2 regions of the Terrabacter sp. AAH1 genome follow, and region 2 is predicted to be linked to the other one. Evidence: predicted binding sites of a transcription regulator. Region 2 holds the regulator's gene; the other holds the start of a gene.
What was found. The regulator Rex, encoded in region 2, represses fermentation and respiration genes when NADH is low (regulators of the CRP and FNR family bind a similar motif). The targets are predictions, from matches to a motif close to CTTGTGAANNNNTTCACAAG.
Positions count from the first base shown of each region.

Region 1: a site for Rex is predicted at 1,178-1,197, ahead of ACXR8F_RS14275 (geranylgeranyl reductase family protein). Genes of this name have one in related genera too.

Region 1 covers NZ_JBTJJV010000009.1:19,355-28,514, forward strand. The annotation lists gene ACXR8F_RS14265 (isochorismate synthase) at 1-250, opposite strand, end outside; gene ACXR8F_RS14270 (demethylmenaquinone methyltransferase) at 343-1,035, shown strand; gene ACXR8F_RS14275 (geranylgeranyl reductase family protein) at 1,221-2,540, shown strand; gene ACXR8F_RS14280 (NADH-quinone oxidoreductase subunit A) at 2,692-3,051, shown strand; gene ACXR8F_RS14285 (NuoB/complex I 20 kDa subunit family protein) at 3,130-3,684, shown strand; gene ACXR8F_RS14290 (NADH-quinone oxidoreductase subunit C) at 3,681-4,463, shown strand; gene ACXR8F_RS14295 (NADH-quinone oxidoreductase subunit D) at 4,463-5,860, shown strand; gene nuoE (NADH-quinone oxidoreductase subunit NuoE) at 5,943-6,707, shown strand; gene nuoF (NADH-quinone oxidoreductase subunit NuoF) at 6,704-8,035, shown strand; gene ACXR8F_RS14310 (NADH-quinone oxidoreductase subunit G) at 8,032-9,160, shown strand, end outside.
Region 2 covers NZ_JBTJJV010000010.1:6,992-16,151, reverse strand. The annotation lists gene ACXR8F_RS15085 (30S ribosomal protein bS22) at 180-278, shown strand; gene ACXR8F_RS15080 (NAD-dependent epimerase/dehydratase family protein) at 509-1,555, shown strand; gene ACXR8F_RS15075 (lysophospholipid acyltransferase family protein) at 1,552-3,492, shown strand; gene ACXR8F_RS15070 (DUF5667 domain-containing protein) at 3,547-4,917, opposite strand; gene ACXR8F_RS15065 (sigma-70 family RNA polymerase sigma factor) at 5,255-6,007, opposite strand; gene ACXR8F_RS15060 (glutaredoxin family protein) at 6,236-6,499, shown strand; gene ACXR8F_RS15055 (redox-sensing transcriptional repressor Rex) at 6,687-7,370, shown strand; gene hemA (glutamyl-tRNA reductase) at 7,367-8,749, shown strand; gene hemC (hydroxymethylbilane synthase) at 8,746-9,160, shown strand, end outside.

The DNA.
Region 1 (9,160 bases), on a different contig from region 2:
GGTGGCTGACGTCGCGCCACCACGCCTCGGCCTCGCGGAAGCGGCCCTCGCCGTGGGCCTCGAACGTCAGCGCGGTGCCCCAGCCGACGAGCCCGTCGCCACGGCGCACCCACGAGACGAGGTCGTCGTGCGCGTGGTCGGCCGGCAGGTAGGCGAGCAGGGGGTCCGCGGCCTCGATCGGGACGGTGCGGACGACGACCGTCGGCCCCGCGGTGGGGGACGGCGCTTCGGGAGCGGGAAGCGTGGACATCGGTTGCAACTCTACGGCCGAACGACCCCTGCCCCCGCCGCGTGGCAGCCCCTTGCGACCGAACGCACACGCGCCGGTGCGAGGATGAGCGCATGAGTCGTGCGCAGCTGGACAAGAAGCCGGTCGACGTCGCGTCGATGTTCGACACCGTCGCCGAGAAGTACGACGTGACCAACGACGTGCTCTCCCTCGGGCAGGACCGGCTGTGGCGCCGCGCCGTCGTCAAGGCCGTCGCCGCGCGCCGGGGCGAGCGGATCCTCGACATCGCCGCCGGCACGGGCACCTCGAGCGAGCCGTGGGCCGACGAGGAGATCGAGGTCGTGCCGGCGGACTTCTCGCTCGGCATGCTGCGGGTGGGCCGCCGCCGTCGTCCCGACATGGCTTTCACCGCCGCCGACGCGATGAGCCTGCCGTTCGCCGACGAGAGCTTCGACGTCGTCACGATGAGCTTCGGGCTGCGCAACGTCGCCGACCCCGAGGTGGCCCTGCGCGAGTTCCTCCGGGTGACCAAGCCTGGTGGGCGCCTGCTCGTCTGCGAGTTCAGCCAGCCGGTCAACAAGGTCTTCCGCACCGTCTACACGAACTACCTCATGCGCGCGCTGCCGCCGGTCGCCCGCCGCACGTCGAGCAACCCCGACTCGTACGTCTACCTCGCCGAGTCGATCCGCGCGTGGCCCCCGCAGGGCGAGCTCGCCGGCATCATCGAGGGCGCCGGCTGGCAGCAGGTCGGCTGGACCAACCTCACGGGCGGCATCGTCGCGCTGCACCACGGCACGAAGCGCTGACGGCGTCTCCCGACCGGGCCGAGGGCGTATGCCGTCCTCTCCGTCGGCTGCCGGAGGTGGCCTCCCGAGGGGGAGCGGAGGGGCTTGTTAGGCATGCCTTATCTGACAAGGGCGAAATTGCGGGAATAGACTCCCTCGAGAGTTCGTGAAGATCTTCACAAGCGGTTCGGAAGCGTGCAGGAGACATGACCAGTTCGAGCGAGGCGCCCAGCCCCGGTGAGGGCGGCGGTGCACCCGTCGAGCGGGCCGACGTCGTCGTCGTCGGTGCCGGCCCGGGTGGCAGCGCCACCGCCGCCTACCTCGCCGACCACGGTCTCGACGTCGTCCTCCTCGAGAAGTCCGCATTCCCCCGCGACAAGATCTGCGGCGACGGCCTGACCCCGCGCGCCACCAAGGAGCTCATCTCCCTCGGCGTCGACACCACCGGCTGGCAGCGCACCAAGGGCCTGCGCATCAAGGGCGGCGGCCACACGCTGCAGCTCGACTGGCCCGAGTCCGACGCCTTCCCCGGCTACGGCATGGTGCGCACCCGCGCCCAGCTCGACGAGGCCCTGGCGCGGCACGCCGAGAAGCGCGGTGCCCGCCTGCACGAGCGCACGAGCGTCACCGCCCCGGTGCGCGACGCCGCCGGCCGCGTCACCGGTGTCATCGCCAAGCGCCTCGACGACTCCGGGCGAGCCACCGGTGAGACCGTCACCTACCGGGCGCCCGTCGTCGTCGCCAGCGACGGCGTCTCCAGCCGCCTCGCCACCGCCGTCGGCCGACCCAAGCGCGAGGACCGCGTCATGGGCGTTGCCGTGCGCGCCTACTACACGACGCCGAAGCGCGACGACTACCTCGAGAGCCACCTCGAGCTGTGGACCCGCGACGACAACGGCAACCGCATCCTCATGCCCGGCTACGGCTGGCTCTTCCCGCTCGAGGACGGCCGCACCAACGTCGGCCTCGGCACGCTCGACACCACGGCCGCCTTCCAGAAGACGGACTACAAGGACGTCATGCGCCGCTGGGTCGAGGACATCAACCCCGAGTGGCAGCTCGAGCACGACGAGTCCGCCGGCCCGATCCGCGGTGCGGCCCTGCCGATGGGCTTCAACCGCACGCCGCTCTACGCCGACGGCCTGCTGCTCGTCGGCGACTCCGGCGGCATGGTCAACCCCTTCAACGGCGAGGGCATCGACTACGCCCTCGAGGCGGCCCGCGTCGGTGCCGAGCTCGTCGCCCAGGCCATGGCGCGGCCCAGCGACGCCGAGCGCGAGCGGGTGCTCGCGGCATACCCGAAGGTCATGAAGGACGAGCTCGGCGGCTACTTCACCCTCGGCCGCTGGTTCGCCCACGCGATCGGCAACCCCGAGGTCATGCGCCTCGCGACGAAGTACGGCCTGCCGCGCACCAGGCTCATGCCGTTCCTGCTCAAGATCATGGCCAACCTCGCCGACCCGGCAGGCAAGGGTGCGAGCGACCGCATCATCCACACGCTCTCGAGGCTGGCGCCGAGCGCATGAACCACCTCGCCACCGACACCACCGGCACCCCCGCGGCCACCCCCATTGTGACGCCGAGCACAATCGTCATAGACGCCCCTAGGATGGGTGCGCCGCGCATGTTCGCCCCTGCTCTGCACGTCTCGCACGACCGAAAGGCACGTGACCTCGGATGAACTCCTACGTCCCGATCCTGTTCATGCTGGGGCTCGGCTTCGCGTTCGCCGCGCTGTCGGTCTTCACCTCGCTCGTCGTCGGCCCGAAGCGCTACAACCGCGCCAAGCTCGAGGCCTACGAGTGCGGCATCCAGCCGACGCCCCACGCGGCGGGCGGTGGGCGCGTGCCGATCAAGTACTACCTGACGGCGATGCTCTTCATCATCTTCGACATCGAGTCGATCTTCCTCTATCCGTTCGCGGTGGCCTTCAACAAGCTGGGCCTCTTCGCGCTGGTGGAGATGGTCCTGTTCATCCTCACGGTCTTCATCGCGTACGCCTACGTCTGGCGCCGCGGCGGCCTCGAGTGGGACTGACGCCCGTTGCCGCACGTGAGCGCCCGCACCAACGGGCACGCGTCCACCGGGTCCGTCAGGAAAGGTAAGGAGTAAGCAATGGGTCTCGAAGAGAAGCTCCCAGCCGGGTTCCTGCTCTCGACCGTCGAGGGCCTCGCCGGCTACATGCGCAAGGCCTCGATCTGGCCGGCCACGTTCGGCCTCGCGTGCTGCGCCATCGAGATGATGGCCGTCGGCACCCCCGACTACGACATCGCCCGCTTCGGCATGGAGCGCTTCTCGGCGACGCCGCGCCAGGCCGACCTGATGATCGTCGCCGGCCGCGTCAGCCAGAAGATGGCCCCCGTCGTGCGCCAGGTCTACGACCAGATGCCCAACCCCAAGTGGGTCATCTCGATGGGTGTCTGCGCCAGCTCGGGCGGCATGTTCAACAACTACGCGATCGTCCAGGGCGTCGACCACATCATCCCGGTCGACATCTACCTGCCCGGCTGTCCGCCGCGGCCGCAGATGCTGCTCAACGCGATCATCGAGCTGCACCACCAGATCGAGACCTCGCCGCTCGGTGTCAACCGCGAGGAGGCGGCCCGCGCCGCCGAGGCCGCGGCGCTCTCCGCGACCCCGACCCACCAGATGAAGGGCCTGCTCGCATGAGCGACGGCGAGAAGAAGGACACGACGCCGGCGGTCAACGCCGACACGACGAAGGACCAGACGTCCGGCATCACGCCCGGTGAGGTCGAGCTGGCCCAGTCCGGCACCGGCAGCGAGGCGCGCGTCGTCGGCATGCGTCGCGGCATGTTCGGGGCCACCCGCGGCGCCGACACCACCGGCTACTCCGGGCTGCTGCGGCCGATCATCGTCGCCGGCGCCGCGGAGCGTCCCTACGGCGGCTACTTCGACGAGATCGCCGACAACCTCGAGCGCGGCCTCGTCGGTGGCACCGCCTCGTACGCCGAGGCCATCGCGAGCGTCGTCGTCGACCGCGGCGAGATGACGCTGCACGTGCGCCGCGAGCACCTGCCGGCCGTCGCCCGCGTGCTGCGCGACGACGCGTCGCTCCGCTTCGAGATCTGCACCGGGGTCTCCGGCGTGCACTACCCCGACCGCGCCGGCGAGGAGCTCCACGCGGTCTACCACTTCCTGTCGATCACCCACGGGGGGCGGCGGGTCCGCGTCGAGGTCAGCTGCCCCGACGACGACCGCCACATCCCCTCGATCGTCTCGATCTACCCGGCCAACGACTGGCACGAGCGCGAGACGTGGGACATGTTCGGCATCGAGTTCGACGGCCACCCGGCCCTGACCCGCATCCTCATGCCCGACGACTGGCCGGGCCACCCGCAGCGCAAGGACTACCCCCTCGGCGGCGTCCCCGTCGAGTACAAGGGCGCCACCGTCCCGCCGCCCGACCAGCGGAGGTCGTACAACTGATGAGCACGCACACCGAGTTCACCCAGACCGAGGTGCCCGAGCCGGGCGCCAACGACGTCTACGCCACGTCGGCGGCCGACGAGTCCGCCAGCGAGGGCGCGCACGTCTTCAACGCCGCCGGCGGCGACTGGAACGACCTCGTCGACGAGGCCACCTCGCTCAACGAGGAGCGCATCGTCGTCAACATGGGGCCGCAGCACCCGTCGACGCACGGCGTGCTCCGCCTCATCCTCGAGATCGACGGCGAGACGGTGACCGAGGCCCGCGCGGGCATCGGCTACCTCCACACCGGCATCGAGAAGAACATGGAGTACCGCAGCTGGGTGCAGGGCGTCACGTTCTGCACGCGCATGGACTACCTGACCCCGATGTTCCAGGAGGCGGCCTACTGCCTCGCCATCGAGAAGCTGCTCGGCATCACCGACCAGATCCCGCAGCGCGCCAACGACATCCGCGTCCTCATGATGGAGATGACGCGCATCAGCAGCCACCTCATCTGCCTCGGCACGGGTGGCATGGAGATGGGCGCGACGACCGTCATGACCGTCGCGTTCCGCGAGCGCGAGCGACTGCTGCGGGTCATCGAGATGGTGACCGGCCTGCGCATGAACAACGCCTACATCCGCCCCGGTGGCGTGGCCGTCGACCTGCCCCCGGGCTCGATCGACGCGCTGCGCGAGATGGTGCCCGAGGTCCGTCGCGGCCTGGGCGAGCTCGAGGCGCTGCTCAACGAGAACCCGATCCTCAAGGGCCGCACCGTCGATGTCGGCGTCCTCAGCCTCGCCGGCTGCATGGCGCTCGGCATCACCGGTCCGGTGCTCCGCTCGACCGGCCTGCCGCACGACCTGCGCAAGCTCGACCCGTACTGCGGCTACGAGACGTACGACTTCGACGTCGTCACCCGCACGAGCCAGGACGCCTACGGCCGTCTGCGCATCCGCATCGACGAGATGTACCAGTCGCTGCGCATCATCGAGCAGGCCACCGACCGTCTCCAGGCGAACGAGGGCGGCAACAACGCGGTCATGGTCGAGGACAAGAAGATCGCCTGGCCGGCGCAGCTCGCGCTCGGCAGCGACGGCCTCGGCAACAGCCTCGACCACATCCGCGAGATCATGGGCACCTCGATGGAGTCGCTGATCCACCACTTCAAGCTCGTCACCGAGGGTTTCCGGGTCCCGCCGGGCCAGGCGTACGTCGCGGTGGAGTCGCCCAAGGGCGAGCTCGGCTGCCACCTCGTCTCCGACGGCGGCACGCGCCCCTACCGCGCGCACTTCCGCGACCCCAGCTTCAACAACCTGCAGGCCGTGGCCGCCATGTGCGAGGGCAGCCAGATCGCCGACGTCATCGTCGCCGTGGCCTCGATCGACCCCGTCATGGGAGGTGTGGACCGATGAGCGCGGTAGTGCGCGAGGATCGCAGCGAGCGCCAGCGAGCGAGGACCGGAACGCACGTCGGCGCGCGAAAGGACAAGCACGTATGAGCGGTCACGACGCTTCAGGCCACCTGCACGTCAGCCCCGAGTCCAAGGCGCCGTATGCCGCCGACGTCCTCGAGAACCTCTACGCCGACGCCGCCGAGGTGGTCGCGCGCTACCCGCAGAAGCGCTCGGCGCTGCTGCCGCTGCTGCACCTCGTGCAGTCGGTCGACGGCTACGTCACCGGCCGCGGCGTGAGCTTCTGCGCCGAGGTGCTCGACCTCACCGAGGCCGAGGTCAGCGGCGTCGCGACGTTCTACACCCAGTACAAGCGCCACCCCAACGGTGAGTACACCGTCGGGGTCTGCACCAACACGCTCTGCGCGATCATGGGCGGCGACCTGATCTTCGACCGGGTCTCCGAGCACCTCGGCATCGGTCACGACGAGACGACCGAGGACGGCAAGATCACCCTCGAGCGCGTCGAGTGCAACGCCGCGTGCGACTACGCGCCGGTCGTCATGGCCAACTGGGAGTTCTTCGACAACCAGACGCCCGAGAGCACGATCGGCCTCGTCGAGGACCTGCGTGCCGGCAACGACGTCGCCCCGACGCGCGGCGCCGCGAAGGTCTGCACGTTCAAGGAGGTCTCGCGGGTGCTCGCGGGCTTCCACGACGGACGCGGCGACGAGGGCGTGGGCGCCGGGCCGGCCTCGCTGCTCGGCCTCAAGATCGCCAACGAGAACGGCTGGGTCGCCCCGAGCTCCAACGGTTCCGGCCGTTCCGACGGCTCCGGCGCCACCTCAGACGGGAAGGGCTCGAAGTGACCGACACGCTGACCCCGATCCTCACCAAGTTCTGGGACGACCCCCAGTCCTGGACCCTCGCGACCTACGAGCGCCACGACGGCTACAAGGCCCTCAAGAAGGCGCTGGACATGGAGCCGCAGGCGATCATCGATGCCGTCAAGGACTCGAGCATCCGCGGCCGCGGCGGTGCGGGCTTCCCGACCGGCATGAAGTGGTCGTTCATGAGCCCCCCCGACGGCGGCCCGCGCTACCTCGTCGTCAACGCCGACGAGTCCGAGCCGGGCACGTGCAAGGACGTGCCGCTCATGATGGCCAACCCGCACTCGCTCATCGAGGGGGTGGCCATCTCCTCGTACGCCATCGGCTGCGAGCACGCCTTCATCTACCTCCGCGGTGAGGTCGTCCACGTCTACCGCCGCCTGCTGCGCGCCGTCGAGGAGGCCCGTGCCGCGGGCTACCTCGGCGACAACGTCGGCGGCAAGGGCGTCAAGGTCGACATCACGGTGCACGCCGGCGCCGGCGCGTACATCTGCGGCGAGGAGACCGCGCTGCTCGACTCGCTCGAGGGCCGTCGCGGCCAGCCGCGCCTCAAGCCCCCGTTCCCCGGCGCGGCCGGTCTCTACGCCCGGCCCACGTCGGTCAACAACGTCGAGTCCATCGCCTCGGTGCCCGGGATCATCCTCGAGGGCGCCGACTGGTTCAAGGGCATGGGCACCGAGAAGTCCACGGGCTTCGGCATCTTCAGCCTCTCGGGCCACGTCACCAACCCCGGCCAGTTCGAGGCGCCGCTCGGCATCACGATGCGCGAGCTCATCGAGCTCGCGGGCGGCATGCGCGGCGGCAAGAAGCTGAAGTTCTGGACGCCGGGTGGCTCCTCCACGCCGATCTTCACCGACGAGCACCTCGACGTGCCGCTCGACTTCGACTCGGTCGCCGCGGCCGGGTCGATGCTCGGCACGCGTGCCCTGCAGGTCTTCGACGAGACCGTCTCGGTCGTGCGCGCCGTCGCCCGCTGGACCGACTTCTACGCCCACGAGTCCTGCGGCAAGTGCACCCCGTGCCGTGAGGGCACGTGGTGGCTGCGCCAGATCATGGACCGCATCGAGAACGGCCAGGGCACGCAGGACGACATCGACAAGCTCGTCGACATCTGCGACAACATCCTCGGCCGCAGCTTCTGCGCCCTCGGCGACGCGGCCACGAGCCCGATCACCTCGGCCGTCAAGTACTTCCGCGAGGAGTTCGAGGCCGGCATGCACACGCCGGCCCACGAGCTGTTCCCGCCGGAGAACTCGGTCCTCTTCCCCGTCCAGACCAAGGAGTCCAGCGGGATGGTGTCCGCATGACGACGACCGCCTCCACCCCCACGGAGACCAAGCCCGACCAGGTGAGCCTGACGATCGACGGCGTGCCCGTCAGCGTCCCCAAGGGCACGCTCGTCATCCGGGCCGCCGAGCAGGTCGGCATCGAGATCCCGCGCTTCTGCGACCACCCGCTGCTCGACCCCGTCGGGGCGTGCCGCCAGTGCCTCGTCGACGTCGCGATGCCCGACCGCGAGGGCAACGTCCGCCCGATGCCGAAGCCGCAGGCCTCGTGCACGATGACGGTGTCCGAGGGCATGGTCGTCAACACGCAGAACACCTCGCCGGTGGCCGACAAGGCGCAGCAGGGTGTCATGGAGCTGCTGCTCATCAACCACCCGCTCGACTGCCCGGTCTGCGACAAGGGCGGCGAGTGCCCCCTGCAGAACCAGGCGATGAGCGCCGGTCGTCCGGTGTCGCGCTTCGAGGACGTCAAGCGCACCTACCCGAAGCCGGTCAACATCTCCTCGCAGGTCCTGCTCGACCGCGAGCGCTGCGTGCTCTGCGCGCGGTGCACCCGCTTCTCCGACCAGGTCGCCGGTGACCCGTTCATCGCCCTCGTCGAGCGCGGCGCGCTCCAGCAGATCGGCATCTACGAGGAGAAGCCCTTCGAGAGCTACTTCTCCGGCAACACCGTGCAGATCTGCCCGGTCGGTGCCCTCACCGGTGCGGCCTACCGCTTCCGCAGCCGCCCCTTCGACCTCGTGTCGACGCCGTCGGTCTGCGAGCACTGCGCGAGCGGCTGCGCCATGCGCACCGACCACCGCCGCGGTGTCGTGCTGCGCCGCATGGCCGCCGAGGACCAGCTGGTCAACGAGGAGTGGAACTGCGACAAGGGCCGCTGGGCGTTCACGTACGCCACGCTGCCCGACCGCATCGAGCTGCCGATGGTGCGCGACACCGACGGCCGGCTCAAGGTCGTCGGCTGGCCCGAGGCCCTCGCCGCCGCCGCGGCGGGTCTCGCCGGCAAGAAGGCGGGCGTGCTCGTCGGCGGTCGCGTGACCACGGAGGACGCGTACGCGTACGGCAAGTTCGCCCGTGTCGTGCTGGGCACGAACGACGTCGACTTCCGCTCCCGGCCGCACTCGGCCGAGGAGGTCGCCTTCCTCG
Region 2 (9,160 bases):
CTCGGCGTTCCCGCAGGTGGGCAGGCTGCGACGTCGACGTTCCTTTTTGGGTCAGAGGCCCCGTACGCGCTACGCTGTGGAGCCTGTTCGGCTCGTGAAGTTCGACCGGCCTCTCGGAGGTGTGTCGACGCAGGTCGGCATCAGCTCAGTCAGAGACAAGTCGCACGACAAGGACAAACATGGGTTCTGTCATCAAGAAGCGCCGCAAGCGGATGGCGAAGAAGAAGCACCGCAAGCTGCTGCGCAAGACGCGCCACCAGCGCCGCAACAAGAAGTGACCTGAGTTCTCAGGTCTCGGCGGATCGCCCCGCACGCTCTCGACCCTCACCGACGGTGGGGGTCGTTCGCGTTTCCGGGACGGTCCCGCGGGCGCGCCCACGCGTCCGGGCCCGGCTTCCGGTGCGAGACGCTCGCCACATCCACGCTCCGAGGCCGTACGCAAGCCGTCTGGGCGACAACCCATCGGTAGGCTGCACCAGACGGTAGGGGCCGACGACAGGAGGACGTGATGGCAAAGGTCGTCCTCGTGACGGGGGTGTCCCGCTACCTCGGCGGGCTCTACGCCCGCCGGTTGTCGGCCGACCCGTCCATCGAGCGGATCCTCGGCGTCGACGTCGTGCCCCCGAAGCACTCGATCGGACGAGCCGAGTTCGTGCGGGCCGACATCCGCAACCCGATGATCGGGCGCATCATGGCCCAGGCCTCGGTCGACACGGTCGTGCACATGAACGTCATCGCGACGCCCAAGGACTCCGGCGGGCGGGTGACGCAGAAGGAGATCAACGTCATCGGCACGATGCAGCTGCTCGCTGCCTGCCAGAAGTCCGAGTCGGTGACGCGCCTCGTCGTGAAGTCGTCCGCCGCCGTCTACGGCTCCTCGCCGCGTGACCCGGCCATGTTCAGCGAGGACATGAACCCCAAGACGCTGCCGCGCACCGGGTTCGGCAAGGACTCCGTCGAGGTCGAGGGCTACGTGCGCGGGTTCTCGCGCCGCCGGCCCGACGTCGAGATCACCATGCTGCGCTTCGCCAATGTCGTCGGCCCGAGCATCCACACCGCCATCACCGACTACTTCTCGCTGCCCGTCGTGCCCGTGCCGCTCGGCTTCGACGCCCGGTTCCAGTTCGTCCACGAGGACGACGCGACCGCGGCCATGATCCTCGCCACCACCGGACCCGCCGTGGGCATCGTCAACGTCGCCGGCGACGGCTTCCTCACGGTGACGCAGTGCACGGCCATCGCCCGTCGCCCGATCCTGCCGCTGCCCCTCCCGGCTGCCGGTCTCATCGGCAACCTCGTGAAGCGCAGCGGCCTCGCCGACTTCTCGTCGGACCAGCTGACCTTCCTCGCCTTCGGCCGGGGCCTCGACACCCACCGGATGCGGTCGGTCTTCGGCTTCGAACCGCACTACACGACCCGGTCCGCCTTCGAGGACTACGCCAGCCACCTGCGCCCCGCCGTGCCCGGCGTCGAGGGCGTCGGTGACGTCGTCAGCGATGCCGCCGGCGGCACCGCGGCCGCCATCGCCCGAGTCTTCGACAGGATCCAGCCGTGACCACCGAGCCCACCGACCAGACGCGGCAGGCGGGGAACGCCGCGCCGGCCACGCCCGAAGGGCAGGCGACGGAGACGGCGACGCCGGCGAACATCGCCGCCAAGCCCACCGCTGCGAAGAAGGCCGCTGTCAAGAAGGCTGCTGTGAAGAAGGCTGCTGTGAAGAAGGCTGCCGTGAAGAAGGCTGCGGCCAAGCAGCCCGCTGCGCGGAAGTCCGCGTCGAAAGCAACGTCGAAGTCCGCGTCCAAGTCTGCGTCCAAGAAGCCCCCGTCGAAGACGTCGACGGCCACGCGTACTGCTGCGGTCAAGGCAGCGGGCAGCACCCCCGCCGAGAAGGTCTCGGCCCCTACGACGGCCGCCACGAAGGCGTCCGCGCGCGAGGCGTCACAGCCGCGCTCGGGCGGCGCGTTCGCAGCGGGCGCAGCGCGGGCCTCGGGCGAGCGCCGACGTCGCAGCGGCACGCCGCTGCTGCCGACGCAGCCCGTCGAGGTGAGCCACGCTCGGCACCGGTCCGTCGGTGCGGCCAGCACGACCCCTCCGGACGAGCCGGTCGAGGTCGCCGACACCCCGGTCTCCGTCGACGCTCCGGGCGAGCAGCCCGACGACTCGTCGCTCGGCGCGACCGCCACCAGCGACGTCCCCGCCGCCGCAGCGGCCAGTCCGCCGACCAGCGGTGCGGGCCGTCGCCCGCGCACGAGCGAGCCGGCCGACACGCCGACCACCCCGACCGCCCCGACCACCCCGACCACCCCGACCACCCCGACCACTCGGGCCAGGCCGAGCCGGGCCTCGATGCGCTCGACGCGGCGCACCGCGAACGGTGAGCCGACGCGGTTGCGGGCCGTGCCACGCGTGCCCGAGCCCGCCGCGACCCCGGGCGACGCGGGCGCCCCCGGAGCCGGGCGGCATACGCAAGCAGGCGGTGACGGCTGGGAGCACGCGCTGACCTCGGGGCTGCAGTCGCGGGCCGAGAAGCTCGTGGGCGCGGTGCTCGAGGGTGCCGAGTTCACGTCCGAGTCCCGCCCCGGACCCGCCGAGCTCGTCGAGCTGGCCATCAACGTGCTGCGCGCCGCGGCGACGTCGGCCGGGGTGCCGGCGGAGGACGTCGAGCGCCAGGTCGCCGAGACGCTGGCCTACCTCAGGCGGCGGCTGTCGGGCGACTACGTCGTCGACGAGTTCGGCTTCGACGAGGACTACACGATCAACGTCCACCTGCCCCTGCTGCGACCGCTCTACAAGAGGTGGTTCCGGGTTGAGGTGCGTGGCATCGAGAACATCCCCGACGAGGGCGGCGCGCTCGTCGTCGGCAACCACTCGGGCACCGTCGCCATGGACTCGCTCATGACGCAGGTCGCCGTCTACGACGAGCACCCGAAGAAGCGACACCTGCGCATGCTGGGGGCCGACCTCGTCTTCCAGATGCCCTTCATCGGCACCATGGCGCGCCGGTCGGGAACCACCCTGGCGGCCAACACCGACGCCGAGCGCCTGCTCGCGGGCGGTTCGCTCGTCGGCGTCTGGCCCGAGGGGTTCAAGGGGGTCGGCAAGCCGTTCAGCGAGCGCTACAAGCTGCAGCGCTTCGGCCGCGGTGGCTTCGTGTCGGCGGCCCTGCGCGCCGGCGTGCCGATCGTGCCGGTGTCGATCGTCGGTGCCGAGGAGATCTACCCGATCCTCGGCAACATGCCGGCCGTCGCGCGGCTGCTGGGGCTGCCGTACGCGCCGATCACGCCGACGTTCCCGCTTCTCGGCCCGCTCGGCATGGTGCCGCTGCCGAGCAAGTGGCTCATCGAGTTCGGGCCGCCGATCGACACGTCGGCCTTCGGGCCGGAGGCCGCCGACGACCCGATGCTCGTCTTCGACCTCACCGACCAGGTGCGCGAGACCATCCAGCAGACGCTCTACAGCCTGCTCATGCAGCGCAAGTCCGTCTTCCTCTGACCCGGCCCACCCGGCCCACCCGACCCCTCGCCCGGGGCGGAGCCGAGATGGCGCTTAGGGCAGCGGCTGGAGGGGGAGCGTCGTCGACGGCAGCAGCGGCAGCGCGGGCGGCGTGACGACGACCGTCGGCACCGGGATCGTCGCCCCGGGCAGCGTGATGCCGCCCCCGCCGACCCTGATGGTCGTGCTCGAGACCCCCACACGGGGGATGCTCACGGTCGCGCCCGGCAGCGTGACGCCGCCACCACCGAGCCCGCCCGACGTGCTGTTGACGCCGGCGCCCGGCAGGTTGATGGTGCCGCCGGGCAGCGTGACGCCGCCGGTGACGCCGGCACCGCCGCCCGGGAGCGGCACGGACGGAAGCGGAGCGCTCGGCAGGCCGCCCCCGGGGAGGGTCGCGGACGGCAGCTGCGGCCGGGGGAGCGAGACCGAGGGCCGCGGCGCGGTGCTCGAGGGTCGCGGCGTCGCCGTGGCGCCCGGACGGGTCGTCACGAGGCCGCTGAGCAGCTGCTTCGCCTGGTCGGCGCGGTCGCTGCACACGGTGCACGAGGCGAGGTCGCGGAGCGTGGCCACCTGGCTGGCACCCAGCAGGTCACGCAGCCGCTGCCAGGCGGGCAGGGAGGCGGCCGGCACGCGCGGTCGCATCGCGTCGACCTGCGGGATCGCCCGGGTGTAGAAGTCGGACAGCTCCGTGAGGGCGTCGGTCCGACCATCGGTGCGGTAGGCCTCGAGCAGGATCGTCTGCGCGCGCCGCGTGGCGTCGGCGGCGGAGTCGTAGGCCGTGTCGAGGTCGTGCGTCGAGGGCTCGCCGCGGTCGATGAGGCTGCGGGCGTCGCCGATGTGCTCCTGCGCCTGGGCGAGGTAGGTGAGCCCCTGCTCGTAGCGCGAGCCGGCCAGCTGGACGGCCGCCCGGTCGAGGAGCTGCTTGACGCCGTAGAGCGCGTCGCCGGGCACCGCGGACCTCGAGGCGAACCCGAGCGCGCCGCCGATGACCAGCACCGCCGCGGCGGCGGCGGCCAGGAACTTCAGCGGCCGTGCCGCGACCCGAAGCACCGAGACGGTGCCGCCGGTTCTTGGACGTGCGGGGTCGGAGGAGCGCTCGGTGGCCCCGGGGACATCAGGGGCACCGGGGGCACCGGGGGCACCGGGGGCATCCGGAGTGCCCTCGGCGGAGGAGGGCTCGGCGTCGGTGTCGGAATCGCCCGGGGCCTCAGGCACGATCGGGACGACCGTCGTCGCGTCGTCGGCGAGGAGCCTGGCGCGCAGGTCGGTCACGAACTCGGCTCGCGGCGCGAGGCCGGCCTGGTCGACGGACTGGACGGCGTGGAGCACGGCGACGAGCTCGAGGATGCCGGGGTCGGAGATCCGCTCGCCGTCGAGGGCGCGCTGCAGCAGCTCGCCGTCGGCATTCGCGCCGAGGTCCATGTCCCCTCCTTCGTCTGTCGTCTGCTGGTCGTTGGTCGGTCAGCCGTTCTGGCTGGTCTGGCTGGTCTGGCTGGGGCGCCGGGTCTCGCCCGTCAGGGCGTCGGGGGTCCCGGCAGGCGCCCAGTGGCCCGACGGGGCGCCACGGGACGGCATACGGCGAGGGGTGGGTGGTGCAGGTTGCTCGTCAGGGACTCCAGCACCGTCGTCGCTGTCATGGAGCCGCCTGCGTTCACGCGATCCGCGGTCGCGCCGGTCGGCGCGCCGAGCGTCGGTCCGGGCCCACACGCACCGTCCCTACGCCGTGAGAACGACGCGGGTGGCAGTGGGGTTACGGGGTTCACAGCTCGACTCCCTCGAGCGCCTTGCGCAGAGCCCGCGTGGCGCGCAGCTGGAGCTGCTTGACGGCACCTTCGGACTTGCCGATGACCTTGGCGGTGTCGGCGAGGCTGAGGCCCTGGAGGAAGCGCAGGGTGATGCACTCGGCCTGGTCGGGGCCGAGTCCCCTGATCGCCTCGACGAGCCGCTCGTCGCGCAGCCGGGTGAGCACCTCGGCGTCGGGGGCATCGACCCGCTCGTCGGCGTCGCGCATGTCGGCCGTCGCGACCTCGAAGCGGAACTTCGCCGACTTCACGTGGTCGGCGATGAGGTTGCGGGCGATGGTGACGAACCACGCCGCGATGTCCTTGCCCTGCCACGTGAAGGAGTCGATGCGCCGCATGGCGCGCAGGAAGGTCTCGGAGGTGAGGTCCTCGGCGAGCGAACGGTTGGCCACGCGTACGAGCACGTAGCGGAAGACGGTGTCGACGTAGCTGTCGTAGAGCTGGGCGAAGGCCTCCTTGTCGCCGCCCTGGGCCAGCTCGACGAGTGCGGCGATCCGGGCCTGCTCGGCCGCGTCGCGCTCGGGGTGCGGGCGTCGGGGACCGAGCGATCCGGAGGGCGTCGGCCCGACGTCGACGTGCGCGGCGCTCTCGTTGGCGAGGGAGGCCCACAGCGCGTCGAGCGCGGAACGCCAGGAGGGCAGCGTCGGCGTGAGGCCAGACGTGAGCGCAGGGGAGAGGGCGGGCGTGAGGGCAGGCGTCACCGACACCATCGCCGGGAGCGTCCGCGGCGCGGTTACAGGGGCAGGTCGGCGGGCCGACGTCCTGTTCGAGCGCATTGGAGACAGTCTGGCGGAAGCGGGCCCCATCTGGGAGATCGATCGGCATTTGTGGCGCATGACCTACTCACCGGTACGCGTTCGCCCCACCAGTCCCAGCAGGTGTCGACGGCACGGCCGTCCGCGCCGCGCGCGCCTAGATTGCGCGCCTAGAGTGGGCGCATGACGATCCAGCAGCCCGATGCCGGGGGTGCGCCACGGGTGGTCCTGCTCGGACGCCCCGGCTGTCACCTGTGCGAGGAGGCCCGTGAGGTCGTGGCTCGCGTCACCTCCGAGCTCGGCGTGGCCTGGTCGGAGCAGTCGATCGACGACGACCCCGACCTGCTGCGCCGCTACGCCGAGCAGATCCCGGTGACCTTCGTCGACGGGCGACGTCACGAGTTCTGGCGGGTCGACGAGGCCCGCCTGCGCGCTGCCCTCCGCTGAGCCGGCCTGGCGGCCGGGCCCGCGGACGGCGACCTGCCTCGAGGGCGCGTCCCATGCCGTGGTAAGTCCCCGAAAGTCAACTTTGTGCATGGCTTCACAAACGTCTAGCCTGAACAGGTCCCCACGTGCTCCGCGTTCGGCTCGGTCCCGACCCGAACGCCTCGCTGAGAGGAGCCGGTGAGCAAGAGTGTCCGCCGACCCTGCACTGCGTCGAGAGATCCCCGACGCGACCGTCGCGCGGCTTCCCGAGTACCTTCGGACGCTCTCGCGCCTCGCTGAGGACGGCGTCCTGTCCGTCTCGTCCGAAGAGCTCGCAGCCGAGGTCGGAGTGCGCTCCGCGCAGCTGCGCAAGGACCTCAGCCACCTCGGCTCCTACGGGGTGCGCGGTGTCGGCTACGACGTCGAGACGCTGGCCCTCGAGATCTCGCGGGCGCTCGGACTCACCGAGGACTGGCCCGTCGCGATCGTCGGCATGGGCAACCTCGGGCACGCACTCGCCTCCTACTCCGGCTTCGTCACCAAGGGATTCCGCATCGTCGGCCTCTACGACGACGACCCGGCGCTCGTGGACGAGCGCGTCGTCGGGGTGCGCATCCGGCCGCTGCGCGAGATCGTCGACCACCACCAGGTCGACCCCATCGCCATCGGTGTCATCGCGACGCCGGCGCCTGCCGCGCAGGCCGTCTGCGACGCGCTCGTCGGCGCCGGCATCAGCTCGATCCTCAACTTCGCCCCCGCCGTGCTCTCGGTGCCCGAGGGCGTCGACGTGCGCCGCGTCGACCTGTCCACCGAGCTGCAGATCCTCGCCTTCCACGCCCAGCGCAAGTCGCTGGCGGCGGGCGACCTCCGGTCGGCGGTGGTCGCCCCGTGAGCCTGCTCGTCATCGGACTGTCCCACCACACCGCGCCGCTGTCGGTGCTCGAGGCGCTCTCCGAGCGTCCCGACCGCGCCGCTGCCATCGCGTCGTCCGTGCTCGGTTCGGCCACCGCCACCGAGGCCGTCGTGCTCTCCACGTGCAACCGGCTCGAGGTCTACGCCTCGGTGCCCGCCTTCCACCCCGCCGTCGCCGCCATCGGAGAGGCCCTCGCCCTCGCCGCCGGCATCGAGGAGCCCGAGGGGGTGCGCGACCCCGTCGAGCTGCCTCCGGGCGACCCGGCCGACGCCCTCGCCGCGCGCGCCGAGGCACTCGCCGACCACCTCTACGTCCGTTACGACGACGCCGCCGTCGCCCACGCGTTCACCGTCGCCTGCGGCCTCGACTCGATGGCCGTGGGTGAGGCGCAGGTGCTCGGCCAGATGCGCGACGCGCTCGCCGGCGCCCAGGAGCGCGGCCAGGTGGGAGAGACCCTCAACGCGCTCTTCCAGCGCGCGCTCCGGGTGGGCAAGCGCGCCCACACCGACACCGACATCGACCAGCACAGCGTCTCGCTCGTGCAGATCGCGCTCGAGGAGGCCGCCGAGGTGCTCGGCCCGCTCGAGGGCGTGTCCGCCGCGGTCATCGGTGCCGGCGGCATGAGCGGGCTCGCGGCGGCAACGACGTCCCGGGCGGGCGTGCGGTCGCTCACCATCGTCAACCGCACCCCCGAGCGCGCGGAGCGTCTCGCCGAGGCCACGTCGGGTACGCCACGCGCGTGGAGCGACCTCAGCGACGTCGTCGCCGAGAGCGACCTCGTCATCACCTGCACCGGCGCGGTGGGCCACGTGATCACGGCTGACCTGCTGGCCGACGGTGCTGCCCGGCGCGACGCACGGCCCCAGGTCGTCGTCGACCTGGCCCTGCCGCGCGACGTCGAGCCGGCAGACACCTGGCAACGGCCCGTGCCCGGCGTGACCCTCATCGACCTGCAGGCTCTGGGGCTGCTCCTCGAGGGCCGCGCCGACACCACGCAGGTGGTGCGCGTGCGCGACCTCGTCACCGGCGAGGTCGCCGACTACCTCACCCGCCGCATGGAGAAGTCCGTGGCGCCCACGGTGGCCGCGCTCCGGGCCCGGGCGGCCGACCTCGTCGCCACCGAGATGGACCGCCTCGACCAGCGCCTGCCCGGTCTCGACGAGACCACCCGGGCGGAGGTCGGTCTCGCAGTGCACCGCATCGTCGAGAAGCTCCTCCACACGCCGACCAAGCGCGTCAAGGAGTTCGCGATGGAGGGCAGCGGCGACGACTACGCCGCCGCGCTGCGCGAGCTCTTCGACCTCGAGCCCAAGGACGTCGCCAACGTGTCGACCCCGCCGAAGCGAGGGCAGTCATGACCGCACTGCGTCTCGGCACCCGCCGCTCCGCCCTCGCCACCACCCAGTCCGCCTGGGTGGCCGACCGGCTGCGCGACGCGGGCCACGACGTCGAGATCGTCGAGATCACGACCGAGGGCGACGTCTCGGGCGAGCTGCTCACGGCCATCGGCGGCACCGGCGTCTTCGCTGCCGCGATCCGCCACGCGCTGCTCGACGGACGCATCGACGTCGCCGTGCACTCGCTCAAGGACCTCCCCACGACGCCCGAGCCGGGGCTCGTCATCGCCGCAGTGCCGGTGCGCGAGGACAGCCGCGACGTGCTCGTGGCGCGTGACGGGCTCACGCTGGGCGAGCTGCCTCCCGGCTCCGTGGTCGGCACCGGGTCCCCCCGGCGCACCGCGCAGCTGGCGGCTCTCGGTCTCGGCCTCG